DNA from 3 places in the Streptomyces sp. NPDC048507 genome. Region 3 is predicted to be linked to each of the others. Evidence: riboswitches for the same ligand, from Rfam matches in the RefSeq annotation. Region 3 holds a riboswitch; each other region holds the start of a gene.

Region 1 (9,708 bases), on a different contig from region 3:
GTAGCGGGTCAGGAGCGAGTCCGCCAGGGCCTGGCCCGTCTCCCACGCCAGGCGGGAGGGGACGGCCTTGGGGTCGACCGAGTAGAAGTTGCGGCCGGTCGGCAGGACGTTGACCAGGCCGCGCAGCGGGGAGCCGGACGGCCCGGCCGGGACGAAGCCGCCGTCCAGGGCGGTGACCACGTGGGCGATCTCGTCCGTGGTGCCGGCCAGGCGGGGCACGACCTCGTGGGCGGCGAAGGCGAGGACGTCCGCGACGGCCCGGGGGTGGCCGGCGGCGACCGCGGGGACCGCCTCCGGGGACCAGTTCGCCTCCTCCATCGCCTGGACCAGGGCGCGGGCCGTCGCCTCGACCTCGTCGGCCGCGGTGCGGGTGGCGGCGGACTCGTCCAGCCCGAGGGCCTCGCGCAGGCCGGGCAGGGCCGTCGTGCCGCCCCAGATCTGGCGGGCGCGCAGGATCGCGAGGACCAGGTTGACGCGGGCCTCACCGGTCGGGGCGCCGCCGAGGACGTGCAGGCCGTCGCGGATCTGCGCGTCCTTGACCTCGCACAGCCAGCCGTCGACGTGCAGGAGGAAGTCGTCGAAGCCGTCGTCGTCCGGGCGCTCTTCGAGGCCGAGGTCGTGGTCGAGCTTCGCCGCCTGGATCAGGGTCCAGATCTGCGCGCGGATCGCCGGGAGCTTCGACGGGTCCATCGCGCTGATCTGCGCGTACTCGTCCAGGTGCTGTTCCAGGCGGGCGATGTCCCCGTACGACTCCGCGCGCGCCATCGGCGGCACGAGGTGGTCGACCAGGGTGGCGTGCACGCGGCGCTTGGCCTGGGTGCCCTCGCCGGGGTCGTTGACGAGGAAGGGGTAGATCAGCGGGAGGTCGCCGAGGGCGGCGTCCGGGGCGCAGGAGGCGGAGAGGCCGGCGTTCTTGCCCGGCAGCCATTCGAGGTTGCCGTGCTTGCCCAGGTGGATCATCGCGTCGGCGCCGAAGCCGCCGTCCTGCGCGCGCGCCTGGATCCACCGGTAGGCGGCCAGGTAGTGGTGCGAGGGCGGCAGGTCCGGGTCGTGGTAGATCGCGATCGGGTTCTCGCCGAAGCCGCGCGGGGGCTGGATGAGGATCAGGAGGTTCCCGCGGCGCAGGGCCGCGAGCACGATGTCGCCCTCGGGGTTCGAGGAGCGGTCCACGAACATGTTGCCGGGGGCCTCGCCCCAGTGCTCCTCGACGCTCGCGCGCAGCTCGGCGGGCAGCTCGGCGAACCAGCGGCGGTAGTCGGCCGCCGGGATGCGGACCGGGTTGCGGGCCAGCTGCTCTTCCGTCAGCCAGTCCTGGTCGTGGCCGCCCGCCTCGATCAGGGCGCGGATCAGCTCGTCCCCGTCGCCCGAGACCAGGCCCGGGATGCCGTCCGCCGGGCCGAAGTCGTAGCCGCCCGCGATGAGGGTGCGCAGCAGTTCCACGGCGCTCGCGGGGGTGTCGAGGCCGACCGCGTTGCCGATGCGGGAGTGCTTGGTGGGGTATGCCGACAGGACGAGGGCGATCTTCTTGTCGCGGCGGTCGATGTGGCGCAGCCGGGCGTGGCGCACCGCGATGCCTGCGACGCGGGCGGCCCGCTCGGGGTCGGCGACGTAGGCGGGCAGGCCGTCCTCGTCGATCTCCTTGAAGGAGAACGGCACCGTGATCAGGCGGCCGTCGAACTCCGGGACCGCGACCTGGGTGGCGGCGTCGAGGGGGGACAGGCCCTCGTCGTTCTCCTCCCAGTTCGCGCGGGAGCCGGTCAGGCACAGGGCCTGGAGGATCGGTACGCCGAGCGAGGCGAGGGCGCCCGCGTCCCAGGACTCGTCGTCGCCGCCCGCGGAGGCGGTGGCCGGGCGGGTGCCGCCCGCGGCCAGGACGGTGGTGACGACCGCGTCGACCCCCGCCAGCTCGGCCAGCAGCTCCGGCTCCGGGGTGCGCAGGGAGGAGACGTAGAGGGGGAGGGGGTGGCCGCCCTTGGCCTCGACGGCGTCGCACAGGGCGTGCACGAAGGCGGTGTTGCCGCTCATCTGGTGCGCGCGGTAGTAGAGCAGCGCGACGCGCGGGCCGTCCGCCGCGGAGGCCGGGCGGTCCAGGTGGCCCCAGGTGGGGGAGGCGGCCGGGGGTTCGAAGCCGTGGCCGGTGAGCAGCACCGTGTCCGAGAGGAAGCGGGCCAGCTGGCCGAGGTTGGCGGGGCCGCCGTGCGCGAGGTAGCCGTGCGCTTCCGCCGCGATGCCGATGGGGACGGTGGAGGCCTCCATCAGCTGGGCGTCCGGGGCCTGTTCGCCGGTCAGGACGACGACCGGGCGGTGCTGGCCGGCGGCCAGCAGCAGATCGAGGCCCTCCTGCCAGGCGCGCAGGCCGCCGAGGAGGCGTACGACGACCAGGTCGACGCCGTCGAGGAGACCGGGGAGGTCGTCGAGGGGGAGGCGGGAGGGGTTCGCGAACCGGTACGGGACGGGGCCGTCCGCGGCGGCGCGAGCGCTCAGCAGATCGGTGTCGGACGTCGACAGCAGCAGGATCATGCGGCGGCAGGCCTTCCTCGGGGTTTCCGCGCCCCGGGCAGTGAGGACGACGGGAGTTCCTGACTCACCCCGCCGATCGCTCCGCGGGGTTCACAGTGGCGGGACCGCGCCGGAATCTCACCGGGCTTCCTCCCATGTCGCCGTCCTCGGCGATGACGGGCCGAACGGCCCGTCGGAAGGTCATCTTAGGCGGCGTCGTCCCTGGCCGGGAGTGGGGGTGGTCCGGCGCCGTGGTGGTCTCGTCCGGGGGTGGTCCGGGCATCGTGGCGGCCGCCGGCCGGGCATCGCCGGGCGGGGGCGCCCCCGGGACCCTGCCCCGGGCCCGGTGCGCCAAACGCCGGCGGGGCGGGCCGCGGGAGAGGCCCGCCGGGGCGGCCGCCGCCCCGGCGGCGGGGGCCGGGAGGGTGGCGTCGGACACAGGCCGGGGGCGGGGAATCGTGGGTATGCTCGCGGCCATGCCCCAGCCCCCCTCCGCCGTGTCGCGGGACGAACCCGTCATACGGGAACGCGGTGACGCCTGCCCGGGCGCCCTGCGCCTGCACGCGGCGGACGACGGCCACCTGGCGCGCGTGCGGATCCCCGGCGGGCTCCTCGACGGCGCGGCCGCCCTGCTGCTGGCCGACGCCGCGGACCGGCTCGGGGACGGGCACATCGACCTCACCTCCCGTGGCAACGCGCAGCTGCGCGGACTCGGCGCGGGCTGCGGCGGCGAGCTGGCCGGGGTGCTGGAGCGGGCCGGGCTGCTGCCCGCGCCCTCGCACGAGCGGGTCCGCAACATCGTCGTCTCGCCGCTGACCGGCCTGGACGGATCCGGTCTGCCGGACGTGTCGGGCTGGGTCGCCGAGCTGGACGGGCTGCTGTGCGCGGATCCGGCCGCGGCCGGGCTCTCGGGCCGCTTCCTGTTCGCCCTCGACGACGGCCGCGGGGACGTGGCCGCCCTCGCCGGTGACGTCGTCGTGGTCGCCCGCCCCGACGGCGGGGCCCTGGTGTCGACGGCCGGAGCGCGGCAGGGGGTCCGGGTCGGGGCGCGGGACGCCCCCCGGGCCGCCCTCGTCGCCGCCCGGTACTTCCTCGACGCCGCCCGGGCCGCCGGTACGCGGGCCTGGCGGGTGAGCGAACTGCCCCCCGAACACGCCCTGGAACCGGAGTGGTTGCTGGGCCGGCTGGAGTCCTGCGGGATCGCGGGCCGGATCGAGGGCGCGCCCGTGCCCCCGCCCGGCGACGGCCCCGAGCCGGGCCTGGTGGCCGGCGCGGACGGGCGCGCCGCGCTGTCCGTGCTCGCGCCGCTCGGCCGCCTCACCAGCGCGCAGTGGCGGACGCTGGCCGGGATCGGCGGCCGGCTGCGGCTGACCCCCTGGCGCGGAGTCGTCGTCCCCGGACTGACCGGACCAACGGCCGCCCGGGCCCTGGCAGTTCTCGCCGACGCCGGTCTCGTCACCGACGCCGCGGATCCCTGGCGGTCCGTCACCGCCTGCACTGGACGGCCCGGTTGCGCCAAGTCCCGGGCCGACGTGCGCGCCGACGCACGGGCCCTGGTGCGCAGCACGCCCGGACCGCTGCCCGTGCACTGGTCCGGATGCGAGCGCCGCTGCGGGCACCCGCGCGCCGCCGCCTGGGTGGACCTCGTCGCCACCCCGCAGGGGTACGAGGTCTCCGCGCCCGGGCGCGCCGCCGAAACGGCCCGGCACCCAGATCTGGCGGCGGTCCTCACGGCCGCCCGCAGCACCATCCAGTGAAGAAATGAGCGAGTACACCGTGTTCGAGTACGAGAAGGACGGCGCCGCGATCTACCGGCAGTCCTTTGCCACGATCCGCGCCGAGGCGGACCTCTCCGGGCTGCCCGCCTCCGTCGCCCAGGTCGCGGTGCGCATGATTCACGCCTGTGGGATGACCGACCTGCCCGGGGACCTCGGCTACACCCCGGAGGTCGTGCTGCGGGCGCGTGCCGCGCTCGCCGCGGGGGCGCCCGTCCTGTGCGACGTACAGATGGTCGCCAGCGGCGTCACCCGCAAGCGGCTGCCCGCGGCCAACGAGGTGATCTGCACGCTCTCCGACCCGGCCGTGCCGGAACTCGCCGCGAAGATGGGCACCACGCGCAGCGCCGCCGCCCTCGAAGTCTGGCGCGACCGCGGCCTGCTGGAGGGGTCCGTAATCGCCGTCGGCAACGCGCCCACCGCGCTGTTCAGGCTCCTGGAGATGATCGAGGAGGGCGCCGCGCGCCCCGCCGCCGTGATCGGCGTGCCCGTCGGATTCATCGGCGCCGCCGAGTCCAAGGACGCGCTCGCCGCCCACCCCTCGGGCCTGGACCACCTGATCGTGCGCGGCCGGCGCGGTGGCAGCGCCATCGCGGCCGCCGCCGTCAACGCGATCGCGAGCGAGGAAGAATGAGCAAGCTGTACGGCGTCGGGCTCGGGCCCGGCGATCCCTCCCTGATGACCCTGCGGGCCGTCGAGGCCATCGCCGGAGCCGACGTGGTCGCCTACCACAGCGCCCGGCACGGGCGTTCCATCGCCCGCTCGATCGCGGCCGGGCACCTGCGTCCCGACCACATCGAGGAACCGCTGGTCTACCCGGTCACCACCGAGACCACCGACCACCCCGGCGGCTACCAGGGCGCGATGGAGGAGTTCTACGAGGCCGCCTCCGCCCGCCTCGCCGCCCACCTGGACGCCGGGCGCACCGTGGCCGTCCTCGCGGAGGGCGATCCGCTCTTCTACAGCTCGTACATGCACATGCACAAGCGGCTCGCGGACCGGTACCCGACCGAGGTCATCCCCGGCGTCACCTCGGTCAGCGCCGCCGCCGCCCGGCTCGGCACCCCGCTCGTCGAGGGCGAGGAGGTGCTGACGATCCTGCCCGGCACCCTCTCCGAGGAGGAGCTCACGGCCCGGCTCGCCGCCACCGACTCGGCCGTCGTCATGAAGCTCGGACGCACCTTCCCCGCCGTGCGGCGGGCGATGGAGGCCAGCGGCCGGCTGCCCGAGGCCCGCTACGTGGAGCGCGCCACGATGGAGGGCGAGCGCACCGGCGTCCTGGCCGACACCGACCCGGACAGCGTGCCGTACTTCGCCGTCGCGGTGGTGCCCAGCCGGATCGGCAACCCGGGCAGCGTGCCCCCCGGCCCCGGGGAGGTCGCGGTCGTCGGCACCGGCCCCGCCGGGCCGCTGTGGCTGACCGCCGAGACCCGGCGGGTACTGGCCGACGCGGAGGTGCTGGTCGGCTACACGACCTACCTGGACCGGGTGCCCGTGCGGCCCGGACAGGTGCGGCACGGCTCCGACAACAAGGTGGAGTCCGAACGGGCCGAGTTCGCCCTCGACCTGGCCCGGCGCGGCAAGCGGGTGGCCGTGGTCTCCGGCGGTGACCCCGGGGTCTTCGCCATGGCCACCGCCGTCCTGGAGGTCGCCGGGCAGCCGGAGTACGCGGACGTGCCCGTACGGGTCCTGCCGGGGGTGACGGCGGCCAACGCGGCGGCCGCCGCGGCCGGGGCCCCGCTGGGCCACGACTACGCCACCGTCTCGCTGTCCGACCGGCTCAAGCCGTGGGAGGTCATCGCGGAGCGGCTGCGGGCGGCGGCCGCCGCCGACCTGGTGCTCGCCCTCTACAACCCGGGCTCGCGCAGCCGGACCTGGCAGGTGGCGCAGGCCAAGGAGCTGCTGCTCACGCTGCGTTCGCCGCAGACCCCGGTGGTCGTCGCCCGGGACGTGGGCGGGCCGGGCCAGTCGGTGCGGATCGTCACCCTGGACGCGCTGGAGCCCGAAGAGGTCGACATGCGCACGATCCTGCTGGTCGGCTCCTCGCAGACCCGCGTCACCGAGCGGCCCGACGGGTCGAGGGTGACCTGGACCCCGCGCCGCTACCCCTGAGCCGCCGCCGGTGAGCCGCGGCGCGTGACCGGCGGCCGACGCCCCCCGGCCCGCCCCGGGCCGCGGGGCGTCAGCCCGCGCAGCCCGTCAGGACGTCGGCGCAGCCCTGCACCTCCTGCGGCTCCAGGGTGAGCAGCTGCCACGAGAGCACGCCGGCCGGGGGCGAATCGTCCTGCGGGGCGGGTTCGACGTGCGCGGACACCGCCGCCCCGGCCGGCAGGTTGAGCCGGGTGACCTCCCCGGCGGTGCACGACACGTCGAAGGTGCGGTCCCCGGCGCCGCCCTCCCGGGACAGGACGAGGGTGACGCGGGGGCTCTCCTCGCTGTCGCAGGCGATGTCGAAGCGGTACGGGCGCTCCCCGCCGGTCTCCAGGTCCTTCGCGAGCCCCGCCGCGAGGAAGGCGGTGCCCCGCATCGTCACCCTGCCGTTCCCCGTGCCCTTGCCCAGGAGTTCGTCGGCCCGCTGGAGCGCGTCGTCGGGCTCCCACCCTCTGGGAGCCGCTTTCTCGCCGCATCCGGTGACGAGCGCCGCGCAGGCCAGGATCAGGGCGAGGGAGTGACGTATCCGCATTCCCTCAGCCTAGAGGGTGTGCCGCACGGCCGGGACCGGCCGGACGGCCGGTGCGCGAGGGGCCGCGCGGACGGCCGCGACGCATGCGTCAGGGCCTGCGCTCCGGGACGGCGAGCCAGCGCAGGGCCGCCCCCACCGACGGGGCCTCGGCGATCCCGGCCGGGACCGCGGGACGGCGTACGACCAGGACCGGGATGCCCGCCTCGCGGGCGGCGGCGAGCTTGGGAGCCGTCGCGGAGCCGCCGCTGTCCTTGGTGATCAGGACGTCGATGCGGTGACGGGCCAGCAGCTCCCGCTCGTCGGCCAGGGTGAACGGGCCCCGCTCCAGGAGCACGTGCAGCCGGGGCGGCACCGGCCCGGCCGGGGCGTCCACCGAACGCACCAGGAACCAGGGCTCGGTGAGGTGCGCGAAGGTGTGCAGGCCCGTGCGGCCGGTGGTCAGGAAGACGCGGCCCGCGCCCCGCCGGGCCAGCAGCCCGGCCGCGTCCTCCAGGGACGGCGTGAAGGTCCACGCGTCACCCGGACCCGGGCTCCAGCCGGGACGGCGCAGCGCCAGCAGCGGCACACCGGTGAGCGCCCCGGCCCCGGCGGCGTTGAAGCTCATCCGCCGCGCGAACGGGTGCGTGGCGTCCACGACATGGGTGACGCCGTGCCCGGTGATCCAGGCGGCCAGCCCGGCGGCCCCGCCGAAGCCGCCGATCCGGGTTTCGCCCGGCGGCAGCACGGGCGACGCGACCCGGCCCGCCAGGGAGGTCGTCACCCGGTACGCGGGCTCGTGCTCCAGCGCCTCCGCCAGTCGGCGGGCCTCCGTGGTGCCGCCCAGGACCAGGACGTGCGCCCGGGCCGGATCAGCAGACATGCCGGTCGCGTCCGGGGGAGTAGAGGTGACTGTCGCGGAACTGCTCCGCGCCCAGGGTCCGGCCCACCATGATCACGGCGGTGCGCACCAGCCCCGCCGCCTTCACCTGCGGCGCGATGTCGGCCAGGGTGCCGCGCAGGATCAGCTCGTCGGGGCGGCTGGCCATCGCGACCACCGCCACCGGGCACTCGGCGCCGTAGTGCGGCAGCAGTTCGTCCACGACCCGCTCGACGTAACGGGTGGCCAGGTGCAGCACGAGCAGCGCCCCGCTGCGGCCGAGCGTGGCCAGGTCCTCGCCGGGCGGCATCGGCGTCGCCTGCTGGGCGATCCGGGTCAGGATCACCGTCTGGCCGACGGTGGGGACGGTCAGCTCCCGCTTGAGGGCGGCCGCCGCCGCGGCGAAGGCCGGTACGCCCGGGACCACCTCGTAGGGGATGCCGGCCGCGTCGAGGCGGCGCATCTGCTCGGCCACCGCACTGAAGACCGAGGGGTCTCCGGAGTGCAGCCGGGCCACGTCCTGCCCCGCCCCGTGGGCCCGGACGATCTCGGCGACGATCTCGTCCAGGTTCAGCCCCGCGGTGTCGACCAGCCGGGCGCCGGGCGGGCACTCGGCCAGCAGCTCTCGGGGGACCAGGCTGCCCGCGTAGAGACAGACGGGGGCGGCGGCCAGGGTCCGGGCACCGCGCACCGTGATCAGATCGGCGGCGCCGGGGCCCGCTCCGATGAAGTACACGGTCATGTCTGATCCTTCTCCTTGGTTACCGACCATTGGGTGACGGGCATCGCCTGCCGCCAGCCCGTGAAGCCGCCGACCGCCACGGCGTGCGAGACGGCCAGCTTGACCAGTTCGCCGCCGAGCCGGCGGTAGCGCTCCGCGAGGACCGCCTCCGATTCGAGGGTCACGGTGTTGACGACCAGCCGCCCGCCGGGGGCCAGGGCGGCCCAGGCGGCGTCGAGCAGGCCCGGCGCGGTGAGGCCGCCGCCGATGAAGACCGCGTCGGGCGCCGGAAGGCCGTCCAGGGCGGTGGGAGCCGCCCCCACGACCACGCGCAGGCCGGGAACGCCGAGCGCGGCCGCGTTGCGGGTGATGCGGGTGGCGCGCTCGGGAACCCGCTCCACCGTCACCGCGCGGCAGGAGGGGTGCGTGCGCATCCACTCGATGGCGATCGAGCCGGAGCCGCCGCCGATGTCCCAGAGCAGCTCGCCGGGGGCCGGGGCCAGGGCGCACAGGGTCGCGGCGCGGACGTGGCGCTTGGTGAGCTGGCCGTCGTGTTCGTAGGCGGCGTCGGGCAGGCCGGGCGTCGCGCCGAGCCGGGGCGCCGGATGGGAGGGGTCGCGGCGGCAGTCGACGGCGACCACGTTGAGGGGATCGCCCGGCGGGTGCTCCCACCGCTCGGCCGTGCCCTCGTACGCGTCCTCGTGCTCGGAGCCGAGCCGCTCCAGCACCCGCATCCGGCTCGGGCCGAAGCCGCGCCCGCACAGCAGGGCGGCGATCTCGGCCGGGCTGCCCGCGCCGGAGCTCAGCACCAGGACCCGCCGGCCCTCGTGCAGGGCCGCGGCGACGCGGGCCACGGGCCGGCCGACCACCGTCACCACCTCGGTGTCCTCCACCGGCCAGCCCAGGCGGGCACAGGCGTAGGAGACGGAGGAGGGGTGCGGGTGGACCCGCAGGGCCGCGGCGCCGAGCTCCTCGCACAGTGCGCGGCCGATCCCGTAGAACATCGGGTCCCCGCTGGCCAGCACCGCGATGCGGCGTCCGGCGTGCTCGGCCATCAGCCGGGGCACGGCCGGGCGCAGCGGGCTCGGCCAGGACACGCGCAGTCCGGGGCAGGGCCCGGCCGGCAGCAGGTCCAGCTGCCGGGGCCCGCCGATCAGCACCTCGGCCGCGGCCA
Region 2 (9,708 bases), on a different contig from region 3:
CTCCCGCTGCTGCTCAGCGGCCTCGGCACCCGGGTGGACGTGATCCGCTGTCAGGAGATCTTCGACTACTCCACGTACGAGCAGCCGGACTCCGTCCGCTACCTGGTCGGCATGGGCCAGCCCATGGACTACGAACCGATGATGCTCATGCCCTCCGTCCCCACCATGGTGTGGGGCGGGCAGGTCCGGATGATGGCCCGGGCGCTGGGCGTGGAACTCGACGAGATCCGCGAAACCTCGGACCGCCGCCCCCTCGAAACCACCGTCACCACCCGCACCATGGGCGAGTTCGAAGCCGGCACCCAGGGCGCCATCCGCTTCGAGGTGCAGGGCATCGTCGCGGGCGAACCCCGCATCGTCATCGAACACGTCACCCGCATCCACCCCTCCTGCGCCCCCGACTGGCCCACGCCGCCCGACGGAACCGGCGCCCACCGCGTCGTCATCGAGGGCCGTCCGCGCATCGAGGTCACCGTCGAGTGCACCGACGAGGACGACAACCGCTCGGCCGGCGGCAACGCCACCGCCGTCGGCCGCCTCGTCGGCGCCATCGACTGGCTGGTCGACGCGGAGCCCGGACTCTACGACGCGCTCGACATCCCGCTGCGACCCGCAGTCGGCAAACTCGGAAGGAAGCAGTCATGAGGATCGACGTTCCCGAAGGACAGCACCCCATCGAGTACGTATGGGGCGACATGGTCCCCGGCATCGGCATGGCCGCCGCCAACTTCTCCCTGTCGGTGTACGCCCACACCACCCTCGGCCTGCGCGAGTTCGAGGCCGCCCGGCTGCGCATCGCCCAGATCAACGGCTGCGTCTTCTGCCTGGACTGGCGCACCGACCGGGACGGGGAGAAGGTCGAGGACTCCTTCGCCGACGCGGTGACCGAGTGGCGCACCACCGCCGCCTTCGACGACCGCACCCGCCTGGCGGCGGAGTACGCGGAGCGCTACGCGCTGGACCACCACAGCCTGGACGAGGAGTTCTGGGCGCGGATGACCGCGCACTACAGCCAGTTGGAGATCGTGGAGCTGAGCATGAGCATCGGCTCCTGGCTCGCCTTCGGCCGGCTCAACCACGTCCTGGGCCTCGACAGCGTCTGTGTGCTGCCGAGCGGCTGACACGGCCCGGGGCCGGGCGGAGGCACACCCTCCGTCCGGCCCCGGGGTCCCTTCCCGCTCAGAGGTCCGTGGCGATGATCTTCTCGATGTTCCGCTCGGCGAGTGCCGTGATCGTCACGAACGGATTGACGCTGGTGTTGCCGGGGATCAGCGCTCCGTCGATCACGTAGAGGCCGGTGTAGCCGCGCAGCCGGCCGTAGTTGTCGGTCGCCTTGTTCAGCACCGCGCCGCCCAGCGGGTGGTAGGTGAGGTGGTCGCCCCAGACCTTGTTGAGGCCGAACAGGTCGGACCGGTAGATCGTCCCCTCCTTCGCGTTGATCTTGTCGAAGATGGTCTTCGCCATGTCGATCGAGGGCTGCTTCCAGGCCGTCTGCCAGTTCAGCTCGACCTGGCCGGCGGCGGCGTTCCAGGTGAACTGGGCCCGGTTGGGGTTCTTGGTGATCGAGAGGTAGAAGGACGCGTACGTCTCGATCCCGGTCGGCAGCGGGGCCACCTCGGCGAAGGCGCCGCCCGCGTCCCAGTTGTCGATCCCGCCGCAGGGGATGGAGGCCTGCACCTTGCCGGTGGGGTCCCACATGTGGTTCGCGCGGCCGCACATGACGTTGCCGTTGTCGCCCCAGCCCTTGCCGATCTCATCGTTCAGGTTGGCCAGCGCGCCCGTGGCCTTCAGCCTGACCAGGAGCTTGCTGGTGCCCACGCTGCCCGCCGCGAAGAACACCTTGTCGGCGGTGACGGTCTTGGTGGCGACCACCGCACCGGTGGTGTCGAGCTGCTCCATGGCGACCGTGTAGCCGCCACCGCCCGAGGGGGAGACGGTGGTGACCCGGTGCAGTGGGGAGATGCTGACCTTGCCGGTCGCCTTCGCGGCGGCGATGTAGGTCTTCTGGAGGGACTTCTTGCCGGCGTTGTTGCCGTAGAGGATCTCGCCGGCGACCGCGGACTTGGGGACGGTCCCGGCCACCTCCTGCTTCATGTAGTCCCAGTCGTACACGTCCGGGACGAAGACGAAGGGGAATCCCGAGCGCTGGGCGTGCTTGCGGCCGACCCGGGCGAACTGGTAGCAGTCCACCGTCTCGAACCAGTTGGGGTCGATCAGGCCCACGCCGAGACCGGCGTTGGCGCGGGGGTAGTAGGTGTTGTACATCTCGTCGGCGTCCACCGAGGGCAGGATGGCGGCGAAGTTCTGCCGCTTGGGCGTCACCGCCATGCCGCCGTTGACGAGCGAGCCGCCGCCGACCCCGCGGCCCTGGTAGACGATGATCCCGCCCATCTCCTCGGCGTCGAGGATGCCCGTGTACTTGGGGACGGCCGAGTCGATGGGGAAGCCGAGGAAATTGCTGAGCGGTGCCTTGGTCTTGGTGCGCAGCCAGTACGAACGGTAGTCGGGCTTGGTGGTGTTGGCGAAGATCTTGCCGTCACTGCCGGGGGTGTCCCAGGCCATGCCCATCTCGATCATGTGCACGTCGACCCCGGCCTGGGCGAGCCGGAGCGCGGCGACCGAGCCGCCGTAGCCGGTGCCGATCACGAGGGCCGGGACATGGGCCCCGGAGTCGATCGGGGGGTTCGCCGCGGCCGCTGCGACGGCGTTTTTCGCCTGGGCCGGTGTGGTGTTGACCGCGAGGGCCACGGCTCCAAGAATAGAACCAGTTCCAGCGATGAATCCACGACGTGAAACGCCCTTGGAAACCTTGCTGTTCAGGCTTTTGTCACTCATGTGACCTTCCTCACTCTCGACGGAGTGAGAACAAGTTCTACTGTCGAGTGCTTGGTAAGTCACTACATACGACGAGGTAACTTCCGGCTCGTTCCGCTTGCCGCGCCGCCCGGCTTTCTCCCGACTGGCCCCCGAATTCGGTGGATCTTCAGGCCGCGCCGTGCCATGGTTGGTCCCACCGAAGGGGTGTAGCTCAGCTGGCCAGAGCAACGGTCTCCAAAACCGTAGGTCGCAGGTTCGACTCCTGCCGCCCCTGCCACCGCAAGACCCTCAGAGGCCCGTACCGGCGCGCAACCAGCCGGTGCGGGCCTCCGGCGCGTCCGGGGCCGGCGCCCGCTCCCGGGACGGGCGGGCGGGCGGGCGCGGCGACCGGCGTACCGGGCGAAAGGCGGCATCTGGCAGACTTGGCCGGGTTGTCCGGGCGGCGCAGGACAGGAAACCGGTGCGAATCCGGTGCGGTCCCGCCACTGTGACCGGGATCCCGACACGGGATCCCGGGAGTCAGACACTGACGCGCCGCCTCTTCACTTCGACCGGGGACGCGGATCCCCCGGAGAGGCCTTCCCATGTCGCGTTCCCGCGCAGCCCTGCGCTCCCTCGCCGCCCTCGCCCTGCTGACACCGCTCGCCGCCTGCGGCGCACCGGCCGGCGCGGAGCGGCCCGCCGCGGACGCCCGGCCCGCGCCCGGATTCCCGTACACCGTCACCAACTGCGGTGTCACCAGCACCTTCCAGGCGCCGCCGGAGCGGGCCGTCACCATGAACCAGCACGCCACCGAGATCATGCTCGCCCTCGGACTCCAGGACCGGATCGCGGGCACGGCCTACCTCGACGACTCGGTACTGCCCGCCTACCGGCCCGCCTACGACAAGATCAAGGTGCTGGCCGGGGAGTACCCGTCCAAGGAGGTCCTCCTCGGCGCCGACCCCGACTTCGTGTACGGCGGCTACGCCAGCGCCTTCGACAAGGCGCAGGGCCGCGACCGCGAAACCCTGGCGAAGTCCGGCATCAACTCCCGGCTGAGCGTGGAGTACTGCACGCGCGGACCGGTCGGCCTCGCACAGCTGAAGACCGAGATCACCGAGGTGGCGCGGACCTTCGGCGTGCCCGAACGCGGCGCCGCGCTCATCGGGGACGAGCAGCGCCGGGTCGACGCCGTCACCGCACGCGTCAAGGACGCGCCGAAGCCGTCCGTCTTCGTCTACGACTCCGGTGAGGGCTCCGCCTTCACCTCGGGCGGCGAGGGCATAGGCAACGAGATCGTCGCCCTCGCCGGGGGGACGAACGTCTTCGCCGACCTCAAGGACACCTTCGGCGACGTGTCGTGGGAGAAGGTCATCGAGCGGCGGCCCGAAGTCGTCCTCATCTACGACTACGGCGGGACCACCGTCGAGTCCAAGAAGCGGCGCCTGTTGAACGACCCGGCGCTGGCGCAGGTTCCCGCCATCAAGAACCAGCGTTTCGTCGTGCTGCCGCTGTCCTCCGCCGTCCTCGGCGTCCGCGTCGCCGACGCGGTCGAGTCCCTCGGCCGCCAGCTGCACCCCGACGCCGCGTGAAGCGGCGCCGGAGCGCCACCGTCCTCGTCCTGCTCGCCGTTCTGCTCGCCGCGTCGGCGGTGGCGGGGCTCGCGCTGGGCCCCGTACGGATCGGCCCCGGGAAGGTCCTCGACCTCGTGCTCGCCGGGCCCGGGGCGCGCGGCGGGGCCTTCGCCTCCATCGTGTGGGACGTCCGCATGCCGCGGGTGCTCCTCGGGACCGTCGTCGGCGCGGGGCTCGCGGTCGCGGGCGCCGTGCTCCAGGCCCTGGTCCGCAACCAGCTCGCCGATCCCTTCCTGCTCGGCGCCTCCTCGGGCGCCTCGGCGGGCGCCGTCCTCGTCCTCGTCTTCGGTACCGCCGCGGGCGCGGGAGCCGCCGGGTTCGCGGGCGGGGCCGGGGCGCCGCTCGCCGCGTTCGCCGGCTCCCTGGCCGCGCTCGTCGCCGTCTACGCGCTGGCCCGGCGCGGCGGCACGATGACCACCGGCCGGCTGATCCTGGCCGGAGTCGCCGTGCAGTACGTCCTGTCCGCGCTGACCAGCCTGGTGCTCGTGCTGTCCGCGCGCCCCGACCAGATCCGCTCCGTGCTCTTCTGGACCCTGGGCGGCCTCGGCGGCGCCCGTTGGGACGAACTGGCCCTGCCCGCCGGCGCGCTGTGCGCCGGCACCGCGCTGCTCGTCGCCCTGGCCCGGCCGCTCGACCTGCTGCTCGCGGGCGAGGAGGGCGCGCACACCCTCGGGCTCGACACCGGCCGGTTCCGGGCCGCCGTTTTCGTCCTCACCTCCCTCGTCATCGGCGTGCTGGTGGCCTACAGCGGGGCGATCGGCTTCGTCGGGCTGATGGTTCCGCACGCCGCCCGGATGGTGGTCGGCGCCGGGCACCGGGCCCTGCTGCCCGTCGCCGCGCTCGGCGGGGCCGTGTTCCTGACCCTGGCCGACCTCGTCGCCCGTACGGCGGCGGCGCCCGAGGAGATACCCGTCGGCGTGGTCACCGCGCTGGTGGGCGGGCCGTTCTTCCTGTGGATGCTGCGCAGGTCCGGCCGGAGCGAGGGAGTGGCCGGATGACGGGGCGCGCGCCGGCGGCGGCGAAGCCGGTGGAACTCGCCGTGGAGGCCGTGCGTTACGAGGTCGACGGGCAGGCCCTGCTGCACGGCGTCGACCTCACCGCCCGGCCCGGCGAAACGGTGGGAGTGGTCGGCCCGAACGGCAGCGGCAAGACCACGCTGCTGCGCTGCGTCTACGGCACCCTGCGGCCCTCCGGCGGCCGGGTCCTGCTCGACGGGGCGGACGCGGCCTCGCTCGGCGTCAAGGAACGCGCCCGGCGGGTGGCGGCGGTCCCGCAGGAGGCCGGCGGCACACTCGGGCTGACGGTCCGTGAGGTCGTCGCGATGGGACGTAGCCCGCACAAGCGGTTCTGGGAGCAGGACGGCCCGCAGGACGCCCTGCGCGTCGGCGCGGCCCTGGCGACCGTCGGCGCGGCCGCCTTCGCCGACCGGCGGTTCGACGGGCTCTCCGGCGGCGAACGCCAACGTGCCCTCGTCGCCCGCGCCCTCGTCCAGGAACCGGGCCTGCTCGCCCTGGACGAGCCGACGAACCACCTCGACATCCGCTTCCAGCTGGAGGTCCTGGGACTGGTGCGCGGGCTCCCCGCGACCGGTCTGCTGGTCCTGCACGACCTCAACCTCGCCGCGTCGTTCTGCGACCGGCTGTACGTACTGGAGGCCGGCCGGGTCGCCGCGTCGGGGACGCCGCACGAGGTGCTCACGGAGGACCTGCTGGCCGCGGTCTACGGCGTGCGCACGCGCATCGGCGTCCACCCGACCACGGGCGCCCCCAGCATCGTCTACCTGCCCTGAGCCCGCGCCCCGGCGCTCCCGGCGCTCCGGTCACGGGGCGCGGTGCGCGGCGGTTCAGCGGTTCAGCGGTCCGGCCGGGCCAGGCGCCGGAGCAGGGGGAGGGCCTGGTCGAGGGGGACCGCGTCGAAGAACGCGGCGTCGGCCCGTTCCACGGCCGCGATCGCCCGGGGCGCGAGCTCGGCGCCCGCCCCGGTGACCCGCAGCCGCTTGGCCCGGGTGTCGGCCGGGTCGACCTCGCGCGCGACGAGCCCCTTCTGCTCCAGGGCGCGCAGTACCTGCGAGGTCATCTTCACGTCGGTGCCGGCCTGACGGGCGAGGGCCAGCTGATTGGGCTGCTCGTCCTGGGAGTTGAGCCACCAGGTGCAGGCGAGCAGCACGAACTGCACGTGGGTGAGGCCGAGCGGTGCCAGCGCCGCGGTCATGTCGCGCTGCCAGCGCAGCGTGGCGTGCCAGAGCAGGAACCCGGGGCTGTCGGCCGGGCGCAGCGCCATCAGCGGACCACCGGTCCACCCGGGGCCTGCGGCCCGGCGGGCTCCGCGAGGGCGACCAGCGCGGACATGGTCTGCGGCCAGTCGGAAGTGATGCCCGGGCCGATCTCGGGGCCCGCCTCGTCCGCGCCCGTTCCGGTGATCTCCATCCGGTAGGTCACGCGGATCCGGCCCGGTCCGGCCGGGTCGATCCGGTGCAGGGTGCGCAGCAGGAGGCCGCCGAAGCGGGCCTCGTCGACGAAGAGTTCGTTCTCCAGGGCCTCGGAGACGACAAGCGGGACGGGGTCTTCGCCGGGCGGGGTCATCGTGATGCGCGTGCCCGCCGCGAACGGTCCGTCGATCTCGATCTTCTCGACCCCGTCGTTCCAGTCGGCCCAGCGCTCGACGTCGGCCCAGAGCCGCCACACCGATGCGGGGGTGGCGGTGGTCTCGACGCTGTGCTCGTACGTCCACATGGTGCGTGCTCCCTCGGGCGGTGGTCAGATCTTCTCTCCACAGATTATCTGTGCGCAGACTATCTGTCCAGGGGTGCCCGGGCCCCCGGGGTGTCCCGCGGCCCCCGAGGCGCACGCGCCGAGGGGCCCGGGGCGCTGCACGCGCCACGGGCCCCTCGGTGTCGGGCTTCGCTAGCCGCCGTACGGGCGGGTGATGATCTCCATCCCGTGCCCGTCCGGGTCCGGGAAGTAGACCCCGCGGCCGCCGTCGTTGTGGTTGATCTCGCCCGGCCGCTTGCCGTGCGGGTCGGCGAAGTGCGTGATGCCCGCCGACCGGATCTTCTCGAAGGCGGTGTCGAACTCGGCCTCCGACACGAGGAACGCGTAGTGCTGCGCCGCGATGGGCCCGTCCGGGAGGACGGCGAAGTCCAGGGTGACCCCGTTGGTGGTGGACACCGGAACGAACGGACCCCATTCGGGGCCGACTTCGAGGCCGAGGATGTCCGCGAGGAAGGCCGCGGACTTCCGGTTGTCACGGCAGAAGACGATGGTGTGGTTCAGCTGGACCGACATGAGTGAATGCCTCCGCAAGGCACGTCACGGACACCTCCATGCCTCACCCGGCCGGTGACCGACACGCGATGCCGCGGTCGTGATCCTAAACAGACCCCGCGGGGGAAGTCCACCGATATCGCCGCTCCGGCCGTCACGCCCGGCCGTACACCTCGTCGACGTTGTCCCGTGCCGGATGCGTCCGCCCGGCCGGACCCGCCGCGAAGACCCGCAGCAGATTCTCCGTCACCCGCCTGGTCAGCGCCCCGGAACGCGCGTCCAGGCCGTGATTGGCGCCGCCGCGCCCGTCGCCGGACGCGTCGAGGGCCTCGACCCACCGCATCGTGCCGGTCGCGAAGACCCCCGCTCCGCTCGGCACGGTGTAGTACGCCGTGTCCTGGTGGCTGGGCCGCCCCTCGCAGACCACGGGGGAGTGGGCCAGGATCTCGATCGGGCGGGGCGTCGGGAAACCGGTGCTGACCTTGTCGTACTCCACCCCGACCAGGTGCGCGAAACCGTCGCCGGCCTTCGCGCCCGTCCCCTCGAAGAGCCAGTGCCCCGGGTTCGTCACCACGTACGGGGCGTCCACCGGGTACCCGTCGTAGATCACGCCGAGCAGCGAGCTCTCCGGGTCGGCGGCGGGCGCCGAGCGGAAGTCCACCGTGGCCGGGTGACCCCGCTTGAATCCGGGGTCCTGGTCGTACGAGGACTTGTAGCAGACCACCGTGCGGTCCGGCCCGAGATCCGAGTCCTCCAGCCGGATCCGGCGGAAGCAGCAGTTGGCACCCAGGACCGCGATGTTCGTGCCCGCGTCCCGGGCCGCCGTGAAGTGGGCGCGCTGCTCCGGCGACCAGTACTCGTCGTGGCCGAGCGAGAGCACCGCCGTCGCCCCCTCCAGCAGCCGTTTCTCCCGCGCCACGTCCGTGGTCGTCGCGTACGCCAGGGGGATCCCGAGCCGCTCGGCCAGTGCGATCAGCGGGGCCTCGTACACGAGGAAGAGGCCCGCCCCGTCGTCGTACTCGTACGGCCGGTCGAAGGTCACGGCGAGCGAACGCGAGGCGTAACCGCCGCTCGGGCCGTCGTAACTTCCGTAGCCGCCCCACCGGTTGTACGCCTGCCAGGTCGCCACCGCGTTGACCGCCACCGTCCGTCCCGTCGTCGCCGCCGAACGGACGGTGAGCGGGACGAACCGCTGGCCCTCGCCGCCCTGGGCGTCGAGGCGCAGCAGGTAGCAGCCCTCCGGCCAGCCCTTGGTGTCCACGGAGGCGGTACGCGGCCACCGCGTACGGACCATCCTGGTCCCGGAGTCCACGGTGTGCCCGGGCTGGCGCACGCCCGGCAACGCCTCCGACCGCCAGACCAGCCGGGCCCGCGCCCCGCCGTACCAGCCCATCCGGTAGGCGGAGACGGTGAAACGGGGTGCGGTGGTCGACACGTGGAGGCCGAAGGACTCGCCGGGCAGGACGCTCACCCGGTCCGCGAACCCCTCGACGGCGCGGGCCGGACCTGCTGTGGTCACCTGCCAGTCGGCGTTCCCGGGCCGGGCGTTCTCCGCCGCGACGTCGAAACCGGCCGTGACCGGCGCCGACGGTCCGCCGCCCGGCCCGCGTCCCTGCCCGGCCCCGGATCCCTGCGCCGCGCCGCCGCCCCCGCCCGAACCGCAGCCCGCGACGGCGCCGAGCCCCGCGACCGTGGCCGCGCCCGTCGCGACGGCGAGGAAACGCCGCCTGCCCGTGCCGACGTCGACGCCGTCGCCCGCGTCCTCGGCCGCGCCGGCTATGTGCTCCTGATCCATGCGCGCACGCTATGTCATGCTCACTCCCCACCTCGAACCACCCCGCAACCGCACCGCCCGCCGGATCACCCGAGCCGCACCACCACCTCCTGGCCCGCCCCGGCCGTACCCGTCAGGTCACCGAAGTCCAGCCGCAGCCGTGACCCGGTGGCCGCCGAGACCAGACTCGCGGGCCGCGACAGGACCCCCGCGACGGGCCGGTTCCACGTCACCGTCA
Region 3 (9,708 bases):
GATGGTCCGGGGCATCGGGTTCCTGGGGGAGGCCCGCTCCGCGATCCTGCACCACCACGAACGGGTCGACGGGCGCGGCTACCCGTACGGGCTGAGCGGGGAGCAGATCCCGGTGCTGGCCCGGGTGGTGGCGGTGGCCGACTCCTTCGACGCCATGACCTCGACCCGCTCCTACAGCAGGGCCCGGCCGGTGCCGGTGGCGCTGACGGAACTGGAGCGGTGCGCCGGGGCGCAGTTCGATCCGGCCGTGGTGCGGGCGCTGGTCGACGCCATCGGGCGGCACGGCTGGCACCCCGTGGTCACCTCCGACGAAGACCTCCAGGTGATCGGCCCGGGCCCGGGCGGCGGCGGGCCCGCCCTGCCGGGGCTGCCGGGCCAGGGCCGGGAGGCGGCCCCGGCGGACGGGCGCCCGGCCCCCGGCCCGCGGGGTGAGGGCGGCCCGGCATCCGACCGTGCCGCGCCGGACCGGCCCGCGCCGGACCGTGCCGCGCCGGACCGGACCGCGCCGGACCGTGCCGCGCCGGACCGGCCCGCGGCGCCCGGACGGCCCGGTCCGGGGCGGGGCGCCCGGTGAGGGGCGCCACCGCCTGGGCCGTGCGGGCCGCCGCCGGACTGCTCACCCTCGTGGGGATCGGCCACACCCTGTGGAACGGCGTGTACGAACCCGGCGCCGCCCTCGCCTTCGGCGCCCTCGTCGCCGTCGGCGAGCTCGCCCGGTCCGACCACCGCGGCGGCGCCGCCGGGCACCCGGCGCGGGGAGAGCGCGAGCCCGCGCCGCTCGGTTCCGCCGGAGCCCTCGCGTACGCCCTGCTCGGGCCCGACGCCGGGCAGCCCACCCAGCACGGCGTCCTGCAGACCGTCGCCGTCGTCGTCGCGGCCGCCCTCGCCGGGAGCGTCCCGCACGTGGCCCGCGGCCGCGGCCCGGCCCTGGACCACGTCGCCCGCCGGGTCCTGACCGTGGCCTTCGCCGCCGTCTGCTTCCAGCCGCTCTACCACTCCGGCCGGCTGGAGGACCGGATCGGGCAGGGCCCCTTCCTCGTGCTGTTCCTGCTGCTCCTGCTCGGCCTCAGCGCCCTGTGCGACGCCGTGCTCGCCGCCGCCCTGGCCGGGGCCCGCACGGGCCGCCCGTACGGGGCGCTGCTGCGCGACGAGCTGCGCGCCCAGCTCGGGGTCGGCGCCGCGATCTGCGCCACCGGGGTGGTGATGGCCCTCGGCGTGGCCGTGGCGGGACTGTGGGCCCTGCCCGTGTTCAGCGTGCCGCTGCTGCTGACCCAGATGTCCTTCCACCGGATCGCCGCGGTCCGCACCACCTACCGCCAGACCATCACCTCCCTGGCCCGGGCCACCGAGATCGCCGGTTGCACCCCGCCGGGGCACTCCCGCCGGGTCGCCGCCCTCAGCTGCGCCGTGGGGCGGGAGCTGGGGCTCTCGGAGCGGGAGCTCACGGTGCTGGAGTACGCCGCCCTGATGCACGACATCGGCCAGCTCTCGCTGGTCGACCCCGTGCCCTCGGGGGCCACCGCCGGGCTGCCCGCCGAGGAGGCGCGCCGGATCGCGGGGCTCGGCGGCGAGGTGGCCCGCCAGACCGGGGTGCCCGCGGAGGTCGCGGTCATCGTGGAGCGGCAGGCCGAGCCGTACCGGGACCAGCCCGTCGCCGCCCGCATCGTGCGGGCCGTGAACGCGTACGACGACCTGGCCGGCGGGAGCCGTCACCCGGGCGGCTCACTCGCCGCCCTGGAACAGCTGCGGCTGGGCACCGGGCACGACTACCAGCCGGAGGTCGTGGAGTGTCTGGCGAGGGTTCTGGCCAGCGGCGGGCGGGCCGGAGTCGTTCCCGTTCCGCCGGGGTAACCCATGGGTAGTGAGCGGCCGTCCGAGCGGGCATGGTTGGATGCAGTAGGAGTGTCCGTGAGGGTGTCCGTGAGGCTGCACCGTTGGACCGGCAGGCGGGAATCGTGAGGATCTTCGGGAAGGTACGGCATCGGCCCTCCGCCTCGTGGCGGCAGGCCACCGACCGCGCGTTCACGCTGATCGGCGACGGTCGGTACGAGGACGCGGGAGCGCTGCTGACCAGGGCGGCCGATCTGGAGCCCTGGCTGTCCGAGTCCTGGTTCAACCTGGCCCTGCTGCACAAGTTCCGGCACGACTGGGAGCAGGCGCGGGCCGCCGGGCTGCGCGCCGTGGCCCTGCTGGACCGCGAGACCGGCGCCCCGGACTGGTGGAACGTCGGGATCGCGGCGACCGCCCTGCAGGACTGGCCGCTGGCCCGCCGGGCCTGGCAGGCGTACGGGCTGAAGGTGCCCGGCGACCCGCACGGCGCGGCCTCCCACCACGGCCGGCACGGCGGAGAGCCGGTCGGCATGGAGCTCGGCAGCGCCGCCGTGCGGCTGTCCCCGGAGGGGGAGGCCGAGGTCGTGTGGGGCCGCAGGCTCGATCCGGCCCGGATGGAGGTCCTGTCCATCCCGCTGCCCTCCTCGGGGCGCCGCTGGGGCGAGGTCGTCCTGCACGACGGCGTTCCGCACGGCGAGCGGATCACCGCCGCCGGACCCTCGTACCCGGTCTTCGACGAGATCGAGCTGTGGGCGCCCTCCCCGGTGCCGACCTGGGTGGTGCTGCTGGAGGCGGCCACCGAGGCCGACCGCGACGCCCTGGAGCAGCTGGCCTCCGACGCCGGCTTCGCCGCCGAGGACTGGTCCTCGTCGGTACGGCTGCTGTGCCGGACCTGCTCGGAGAGCGAGATGCCCAGCGGCGAGGGCGAGGGGGACCACCTCGACCCGCACGACCACAGCGAACCGGGCCACCCCGGCCCGCTCGGCCACCGGACGGCCGGCTCGGGCTCCCTGTGGGTGCCCGAGCGCGAATGCGGCATCGCGGCCCCGGCCGGTCTGGTGCGCGGGCTGCTCGACGGCTGGGTCGCGGACAGCCCCGACAGCCGCGAGTGGCGGGATCTCGAAGAAGTCTGCTGAGCCCGGGCCGTAGGCTGTACCGGTCACATCGGTGGCTCGGCGAATCTACGGAAGGCGTACGGCGGACATGGCGCAGCAGGAGAACCAGGTGGTCCCGGTCGATGACGAGGGTTACGTCGTGGACACCGAGGGCTGTGAGGCGCGCGAGCTCGCCCACCGCGAGCGCGGAACGTCCCGCCCCATCACGGTGGTCGGCAACCCGGTGCTGCACCGGGAGTGCAAGGACGTCACCGAGTTCGGCGAGGAGCTGGCGCAGCTGATCGACGACATGTTCGCGAGCCAGAAGACCGCCGAGGGCGTGGGCCTGGCCGCGAACCAGATCGGGGTGGACGCCAAGGTCTTCGTCTACGACTGCCCGGACGACGACGGCAAGCGGCACACCGGTGTCGTGGTCAACCCGAAGCTGGTGGAGCTGCCGGCCGCCGGGCGGGTGCTGGACGACTCGAACGAGGGCTGCCTCTCGGTGCCGACCGCCTACGCCTCGCTGGCCCGCCCGGACTACGCCGAGGTGACCGGCCAGGACGCGCTCGGCAACCCGATCAAGGTCCGCGGCACCGGCTACTTCGCGCGCTGCCTCCAGCACGAGACGGACCACCTGTACGGGTACCTGTACATCGACCGGCTCTCCAAGCGCGACCGCAAGGACGCGCTGCGGCAGATGGACGAGGGCACCCCGCGCTACGAGGTCGTCCCGAACGCCTGATCCGCGGACCCCGCAGGCCCGTACGCACGCGCGAAGGCCCCGCCCCGGAATCCGGAGCGGGGCCTTCGCCGTGGCGCGGGCGGGCTAGAAGTCCTCGTCCAGGTCGACGGTGCCCTCGACCGCGACCTGGTAGGCCGACGGGCGGCGCTCGAAGAAGTTCGTGAGCTCCTGGACGCCCTGGAGCTCCATGAAGGAGAACGGGTTCTGCGAGCCGTAGACCGCCGGGAAGCCGAGGCGGACCAGACGCTGGTCCGCGACGCACTCCAGGTACTCGCGCATCGACTCGGTGTTCATGCCCGGCAGGCCGTCACCGCACAGGTCGCGGCCGAACTGCAGCTCCGCCTCCACGGCCTCCTTCAGCATGTCGGTGACCTGCTGCTGGAGCGCGTCGTCGAAGAGCTCCGGCTCCTCCTTGCGGACGGTGTCGACGACCTCGAACGCGAAGTTCATGTGCATGGTCTCGTCGCGGAACACCCAGTTGGTGCCGGTGGCCAGACCGTGCAGCAGGCCGCGCGAGCGGAACCAGTACACGTACGCGAAGGCGCCGTAGAAGAAGAGGCCCTCGATGCAGGCGGCGAAGCAGATCAGGTTCAGCAGGAAGCGGCGGCGGTCGGCCTTCGTCTCCAGCCGGTCGATCTTCTCGACCGAATCCATCCAGCGGAAGCAGAACTGCGCCTTCTCGCGGATCGAGGGGATCTCCTCGACCGCGTCGAAGGCCGCCGCGCGGTCGTCCGGGTCGGGCAGGTAGGTGTCGAGCAGCGTCAGGTAGAACTGGACGTGCACGGCCTCCTCGAACAGCTGGCGCGACAGGTACAGGCGCGCCTCCGGGGAGTTGATGTGCTTGTAGAGCGTCAGCACCAGGTTGTTCGAGACGATCGAGTCACCGGTGGCGAAGAACGCGACCAGACGGCCGATCATGTGCTGCTCGGCGGGAGTCAGCTTGGCGAGGTCGGCGACGTCCGAGTGGAGGTCGACCTCCTCGACGGTCCACGTGTTCTTGATCGCGTCCCGGTAGCGCTCGTAGAAGTCCGGGTAGCGCATGGGGCGCAGGGTCAGTTCGAAGCCCGGGTCGAGCAGGTTCTTGGCGTTGGAGCTCATTACTGGCAGGCCTCGCAGGACTCGGGGTTCTCAAGGGAGCAGGCCAGGGCGTCGGCGTCGACGGCCTGCGGGAGGGGGGTGGCGGCGGCCGGCACGGCACTGCCGGAGGCGGCGCGGGCGATCTTCGTCGCCGGGCGCGAGCGCAGGTAGTACGTGGTCTTCAGACCCTGCTTCCAGGCGTACGCGTACATCGAGCTGAGCTTGCCGATGGTGGGCGTCTCCAGGAACAGGTTCAGCGACTGCGCCTGGTCGAGGAACGGCGTACGGGCCGCCGCCATGTCGATCAGACCGCGCTGGGGGATCTCCCACGCCGTGCGGTACAGCTCGCGCACCTCGGCCGGGATCCAGCCGAAGCCCTGGACGGAGCCGCTGGACTCGCGCAGCGCCTCGCGGGTCTGAGCGTCCCACACGCCGAGCTGCTTGAGCTCCTCCACCAGGTAGCCGTTGACCTGGAGGAACTCGCCCGACAGGGTTTCGCGCTTGAAGAGGTTGGAGACCTGCGGCTCGATGCACTCGTACACGCCCGCGATGGAGGCGATGGTCGCCGTCGGGGCGATGGCGAGCAGCAGGGAGTTGCGCATGCCGGACTTCGCGATCCGGGCGCGCAGGGCGTCCCAGCGCTCGGGCCAGTTCAGCTCGACGTCGAAGTGGTCGGGGTGCAGGACGCCGCGGGCGGTGCGGGTCCGCTCCCAGGCCGGGAGGGGGCCGTTGCGCTCGGCGAGGTCGCAGGAGGCCTCGTACGCGGCCAGCATGATGCGCTCGGAGAGCTTGGTGGACAGGGCCTTCGCCTCGGGGGAGTCGAAGGGCATCTTCAGCTTGAAGAAGACGTCCTGCAGGCCCATCGCGCCCAGACCCACCGGACGCCAGCGGGAGTTGGAGCGGCCCGCCTGCTCGGTCGGGTAGAAGTTGATGTCCACGACGCGGTCGAGGAAGGTCACCGCGGTGCGGACGGTCTCGTCCAGGCGCTCCCAGTCGATCTGCCCGTCCACCACGAAGGCGCCCATGTTGACGGAGCCCAGGTTGCAGACGGCGGTCTCGCCGTCGTCGGTGACCTCGATGATCTCGGTGCAGAGGTTGGAGGAGTGGACGACCGTGCCCGGCTCGGCGGTCTGGTTCGCCGTGCGGTTGGAGGCGTCCTTGAAGGTCATCCAGCCCTGGCCGGTCTGCGCGAGGGTGCGCATCATCCGGCCGTACAGGTCGCGGGCGGGCATGGTCTTGCGGGCCAGGCCGTCCGCCTCGGCCTTGCGGTAGGCGGCGTCGAAGGCGTCGCCCCACAGGTCGACCAGGTCGGGCACGTCGGACGGGGAGAACAGCGACCACTGGCCGTCGGCGTTCACGCGGCGCATGAACTCGTCCGGCACCCAGTGGGCGAGGTTGAGGTTGTGCGTACGGCGCTGGTCCTCGCCGGTGTTGTCGCGCAGCTCCAGGAACTCCTCGATGTCCGCGTGCCAGGTCTCCAGGTAGACGGCGGCGGCGCCCTTGCGGCGGCCGCCCTGGTTCACGGCGGCGACGGACGCGTCGAGGGTCTTCAGGAACGGCACGATGCCGTTGGAGTGGCCGTTGGTGCCGCGGATCAGCGAACCGCGGGCGCGGATGCGGGAGTACGACAGGCCGATGCCGCCGGCGTGCTTGGACAGCCGCGCGACCTGGTGGTAGCGGTCGTAGATCGAGTCCAGCTCGTCCAGCGGGGAGTCCAGCAGGTAGCAGGAGGACATCTGCGGGTGGCGGGTGCCGGAGTTGAAGAGCGTGGGGGAGGAGGGCAGGTAGTCGAGGCGGCTCATCAGCCGGTAGAGCGAGGCCACTTCCTCGACGGCCTGGACCGAGTCGTTCTCCGCGAGGCCGCACGCCACGCGCAGCATGAAGTACTGCGGGGTCTCGATCACCTGACGGGTGATGGGGTGGCGCAGCAGGTAGCGGCTGTGCAGGGTGCGCAGGCCGAAGAAGCCGAAGCGGTCGTCCGCGCCCTCGGCGAGCGCGTGCTCCACCAGCGCGTCGAGCCGGGCGGCGTGCAGGGCGACGAAGTCGGCGGTGCGGTCGGCGATCAGGCCCTCGCGGTGACCGACGGCGACGGACTCGGCGAAGGAGACGGACCCCTGGCCCGCGGCCTCGTCGGCCACGGCCAGCGTGAGCAGCCGGGCGGCGAGGCGGGAGTACGCCGGGTCCTCGGAGATCAGGCCCGCGGCGGCCTCGGTGGCCAGCCCGCGCAGTTCGGCCTCGTCCGCGACGGAGCTGCGGCCGCGCAGGGCGGCGGCGGCGACCCGGCCCGGGTCGGTGTCGGGGAGGTCGGCCGTCAGCTCGGTGAGGGTGCGCAGCAGCGCGGCCCCGGGGCCCCCGGCCTCGGATGCGGCTGCGGGCTGGTCGGACTCGGCGCGCGGTGCGGCGGGCGCGATGGTCACGGGGGGAGCTCTCCCTCGCTCGGCCCGGTCATCGGCGGGGCGGGGCGAGCGGGCGCATGCGGGCATGGCGGGTACGCGTACCCACCGCATGGCGTCCACCGGCCCAACCGCGAGGCCCGGACGTGGTCGGCACCCGGTTCGGTCGAGCCGGGTGCGCTGTCGGCAGGTCCTCGGACTTGCGGAGCACGAAAGGGTGCACTTCATACCGTTGCGGGACAGTTCCGGATTCGCACCGGATTCCCCTGCGGCGACAGCAGGCATGAGCATACATGTGGGGGCGGCCGGATGCGGTAGCCCCCACATGTAGTGTCGGGCCTCGCTCAGCGTGGTGTCACAGCTCCACTCGGTACGTGAGCAGCGTCAGCCCCGGGACGGGGGCCCAGTCGCGTTCGGGCGTACGGGTGAAGCCGAGCCGTGCGTAGATCCGCTGGGCCACCCGCATGTCCCGCTGGGTGGAGAGCACCAGGTGCGTGACCCCCTGGAGCTCGCGGGCGCGGGCCAGACAGGCCCGCACCAGGGCCTCGCCGGCGCCGCGTCCGCGCGCCTCGCGGTCGACGGCCAGCATCCGGAACTCGGCCTCGGCGGGCCCGGCGATGTCGGCGAGCGGGCTGCCGGGAGGGGCGAAGGTCACACCGCCCAGCAGGGTGTCCTCGGCGACGGCCACCAGCACCTCGCCGTCGGCGGCCCGCCGGGCCACGTCGCGCAGCACGCCGGCGTAGAAGGCGGCGTCGGAGGCGAGCAGCCCGTCGCCCACGTACGCCCGTGCGGTGATCTCGCCCAGCTCTTCGTATTCGGCGGGCAGGGCCGCCCGGATCTCGATGTCCATGGCTTTGAGTGTGCACCCCCGCTGTGCGCGAAGGGCCGCCCGCTCCCCGCGGGGGGAGTCGGGGCGGCCCTTCGGTGCGTGCGCGACGGTGTGTTCAGCGGCGTGCGTTCAGCAGCAGCGGAAGCCCTCGCGGGGGTCGGCCTCGCGGGAGTCGGTGCGGGCCCGCTCGAAAGCCCGCCGGGTCAGCACCTCGGCGTCCGGGTCGTGGGAGCGGGCGTGGGCGACGTAGCGGTCGTAGGCGGCCTCGCCCGAGAACTCCCGTACGTAGTGACGCGTCTTCGCCAGCGCCGCGCGGACGCGGCTCACCGGACGGGCTCCCCGACCCGGCCGCCGCCGCTGTCGAGACCGGCCGCGGCGAGCTCGGCCTTCTCCTCGGGGGTCGCGAGCAGGCCGGCCGGGGCGACGATCCTCGACTCGGACCAGGGGACCTCGGAGAGCCTGACCGAGCCCGGGTCGGCGACGGCCCTGAAGCAGGTCCGGGCCGCGTCCGCGAGCACGATCAGGATCAGTACGGCGAACAGCGCCGACAGGACGCCGTCGACCGTGGCGTTGGTGACCACGGTGTGCATCTCGTCCATGTTCTTCGCGGGCGGCAGCACCTTCCCGGCGTCGATGCCGCCCTGGTACTTGTCGCGCTGTGCGAAGAAGCCGACCTTGACGTCCTCGGAGAAGACCTTCTGGTAGCTCGCGGTGAGGGTGACGGCCACGTCCCACGCGAGCGGGACGGCGGTGACCCAGGCCCACTTGAGCCGGCCCGACTTCACCAGCAGCGTGGTGCAGACGGCGAGGGCCACGGCGGCGAGCAGCTGGTTCGCGATGCCGAACAGCGGGAAGAGCTGGTTGATGCCGCCCAGCGGGTCCTTGACGCCGACCCACAGGAAGTAGCCCCAGCCGCCGACGACGATCGCGCTCGCGGCCCAGACGCCCGGCTTCCAGCTGACGTCCTTGAAGGACTTGTGCACGTTGCCCAGGGTGTCCTGGAGCATGAAGCGCCCGACGCGGGTGCCCGCGTCGACCGTGGTCAGGATGAAGAGGGCCTCGAACATGATGGCGAAGTGGTACCAGAACGCCTTCATCCCGGACCCGCCGATCACGGAGGAGAAGATGTCCGACATCCCGAGTGCGAAGGTCGGCGCACCGCCCGTACGGGACAGCAGGCTGGTCTCCTCGACGTCCTTGGCGGCCTGCGCCAGGGCTTCGGGGCTGATGGCGAAGCCGAAGTGGGTGACGGCCTCGGAGGCGGTCTGCACGGTGGTGCCGATGACGCCGGCGGGGGAGTTGACGGCGAAGAAGAGGCCGGGCTCGATGATGCAGGCGGCGATCACGGCCATGATGGCGACGAAGGACTCGGTGAGCATCGCGCCGTAGCCGATGACCCGGACCTGGGTCTCCTTCTGGATCATCTTCGGCGTGGTGCCGGAGGAGACCAGGGCGTGGAAGCCGGACAGCGCCCCGCACGCGATGGTGATGAAGACGAAGGGGAACATCGACCCGGCGAAGACCGGGCCGTCGCCGCGCGCGGCGAAGTCGGTGACCGCGGGCATCCGCAGCGTCGGCATCGCGATGACCACGCCGATCGCCATCAGGCCGATGGTGCCCACCTTCATGAAGGTGGAGAGGTAGTCGCGCGGCGCGAGCAGCAGCCACACCGGCAGCACCGAGGCGATGAACCCGTACGCGACCATCCAGATGACCAGCGTCTCCTTCTCCAGGGTGAAG

What was found. A riboswitch is a leader RNA that binds a small molecule or an ion and turns the genes downstream of it on or off. The one in region 3 is predicted to bind cobalamin.
Region 1: it holds a riboswitch for cobalamin, as region 3 does, so the genes downstream of both, cobN (cobaltochelatase subunit CobN) here and ACGFXC_RS25715 (ribonucleoside-diphosphate reductase subunit alpha) in region 3, are expected to answer to the same signal.
Region 2: it holds a riboswitch for cobalamin, as region 3 does, so the genes downstream of both, ACGFXC_RS03380 (ABC transporter substrate-binding protein) here and ACGFXC_RS25715 (ribonucleoside-diphosphate reductase subunit alpha) in region 3, are expected to answer to the same signal.

Annotation. Positions count from the first base shown of each region.
Region 1 is NZ_JBICWZ010000022.1:51,696-61,403, forward strand. It holds gene cobN (cobaltochelatase subunit CobN) at 1-2,520, opposite strand, end outside; cobalamin riboswitch at 2,553-2,710, opposite strand; gene cobG (precorrin-3B synthase) at 2,976-4,256, shown strand; gene ACGFXC_RS34195 (precorrin-8X methylmutase) at 4,261-4,908, shown strand; gene ACGFXC_RS34200 (precorrin-2 C(20)-methyltransferase) at 4,905-6,386, shown strand; gene ACGFXC_RS34205 (hypothetical protein) at 6,457-6,957, opposite strand; gene ACGFXC_RS34210 (cobalt-precorrin-6A reductase) at 7,046-7,816, opposite strand; gene cobM (precorrin-4 C(11)-methyltransferase) at 7,806-8,555, opposite strand; gene cbiE (precorrin-6y C5,15-methyltransferase (decarboxylating) subunit CbiE) at 8,552-9,708, opposite strand, start outside.
Region 2 is NZ_JBICWZ010000001.1:726,056-735,763, forward strand. It holds gene ACGFXC_RS03360 (dihydrodipicolinate reductase) at 1-645, shown strand, start outside; gene ACGFXC_RS03365 (carboxymuconolactone decarboxylase family protein) at 642-1,121, shown strand; gene ACGFXC_RS03370 (GMC oxidoreductase) at 1,180-2,748, opposite strand; tRNA gene ACGFXC_RS03375 (tRNA-Trp) at 3,018-3,094, shown strand; cobalamin riboswitch at 3,230-3,366, shown strand; gene ACGFXC_RS03380 (ABC transporter substrate-binding protein) at 3,402-4,391, shown strand; gene ACGFXC_RS03385 (FecCD family ABC transporter permease) at 4,388-5,431, shown strand; gene ACGFXC_RS03390 (ABC transporter ATP-binding protein) at 5,428-6,222, shown strand; gene ACGFXC_RS03395 (MarR family winged helix-turn-helix transcriptional regulator) at 6,285-6,713, opposite strand; gene ACGFXC_RS03400 (SRPBCC family protein) at 6,713-7,165, opposite strand; gene ACGFXC_RS03405 (VOC family protein) at 7,337-7,717, opposite strand; gene ACGFXC_RS03410 (N,N-dimethylformamidase beta subunit family domain-containing protein) at 7,851-9,491, opposite strand; gene ACGFXC_RS03415 (polysaccharide lyase 8 family protein) at 9,557-9,708, opposite strand, start outside.
Region 3 is NZ_JBICWZ010000010.1:84,221-93,928, reverse strand. It holds gene ACGFXC_RS25740 (HD-GYP domain-containing protein) at 1-574, shown strand, start outside; gene ACGFXC_RS25735 (HD-GYP domain-containing protein) at 571-1,851, shown strand; gene ACGFXC_RS25730 (tetratricopeptide repeat protein) at 1,956-2,966, shown strand; gene def (peptide deformylase) at 3,034-3,669, shown strand; gene ACGFXC_RS25720 (ribonucleotide-diphosphate reductase subunit beta) at 3,754-4,767, opposite strand; gene ACGFXC_RS25715 (ribonucleoside-diphosphate reductase subunit alpha) at 4,767-7,163, opposite strand; cobalamin riboswitch at 7,307-7,437, opposite strand; gene ACGFXC_RS25710 (GNAT family N-acetyltransferase) at 7,495-7,989, opposite strand; gene ACGFXC_RS25705 (CstA-like transporter-associated (seleno)protein) at 8,098-8,295, opposite strand; gene ACGFXC_RS25700 (carbon starvation CstA family protein) at 8,292-9,708, opposite strand, start outside.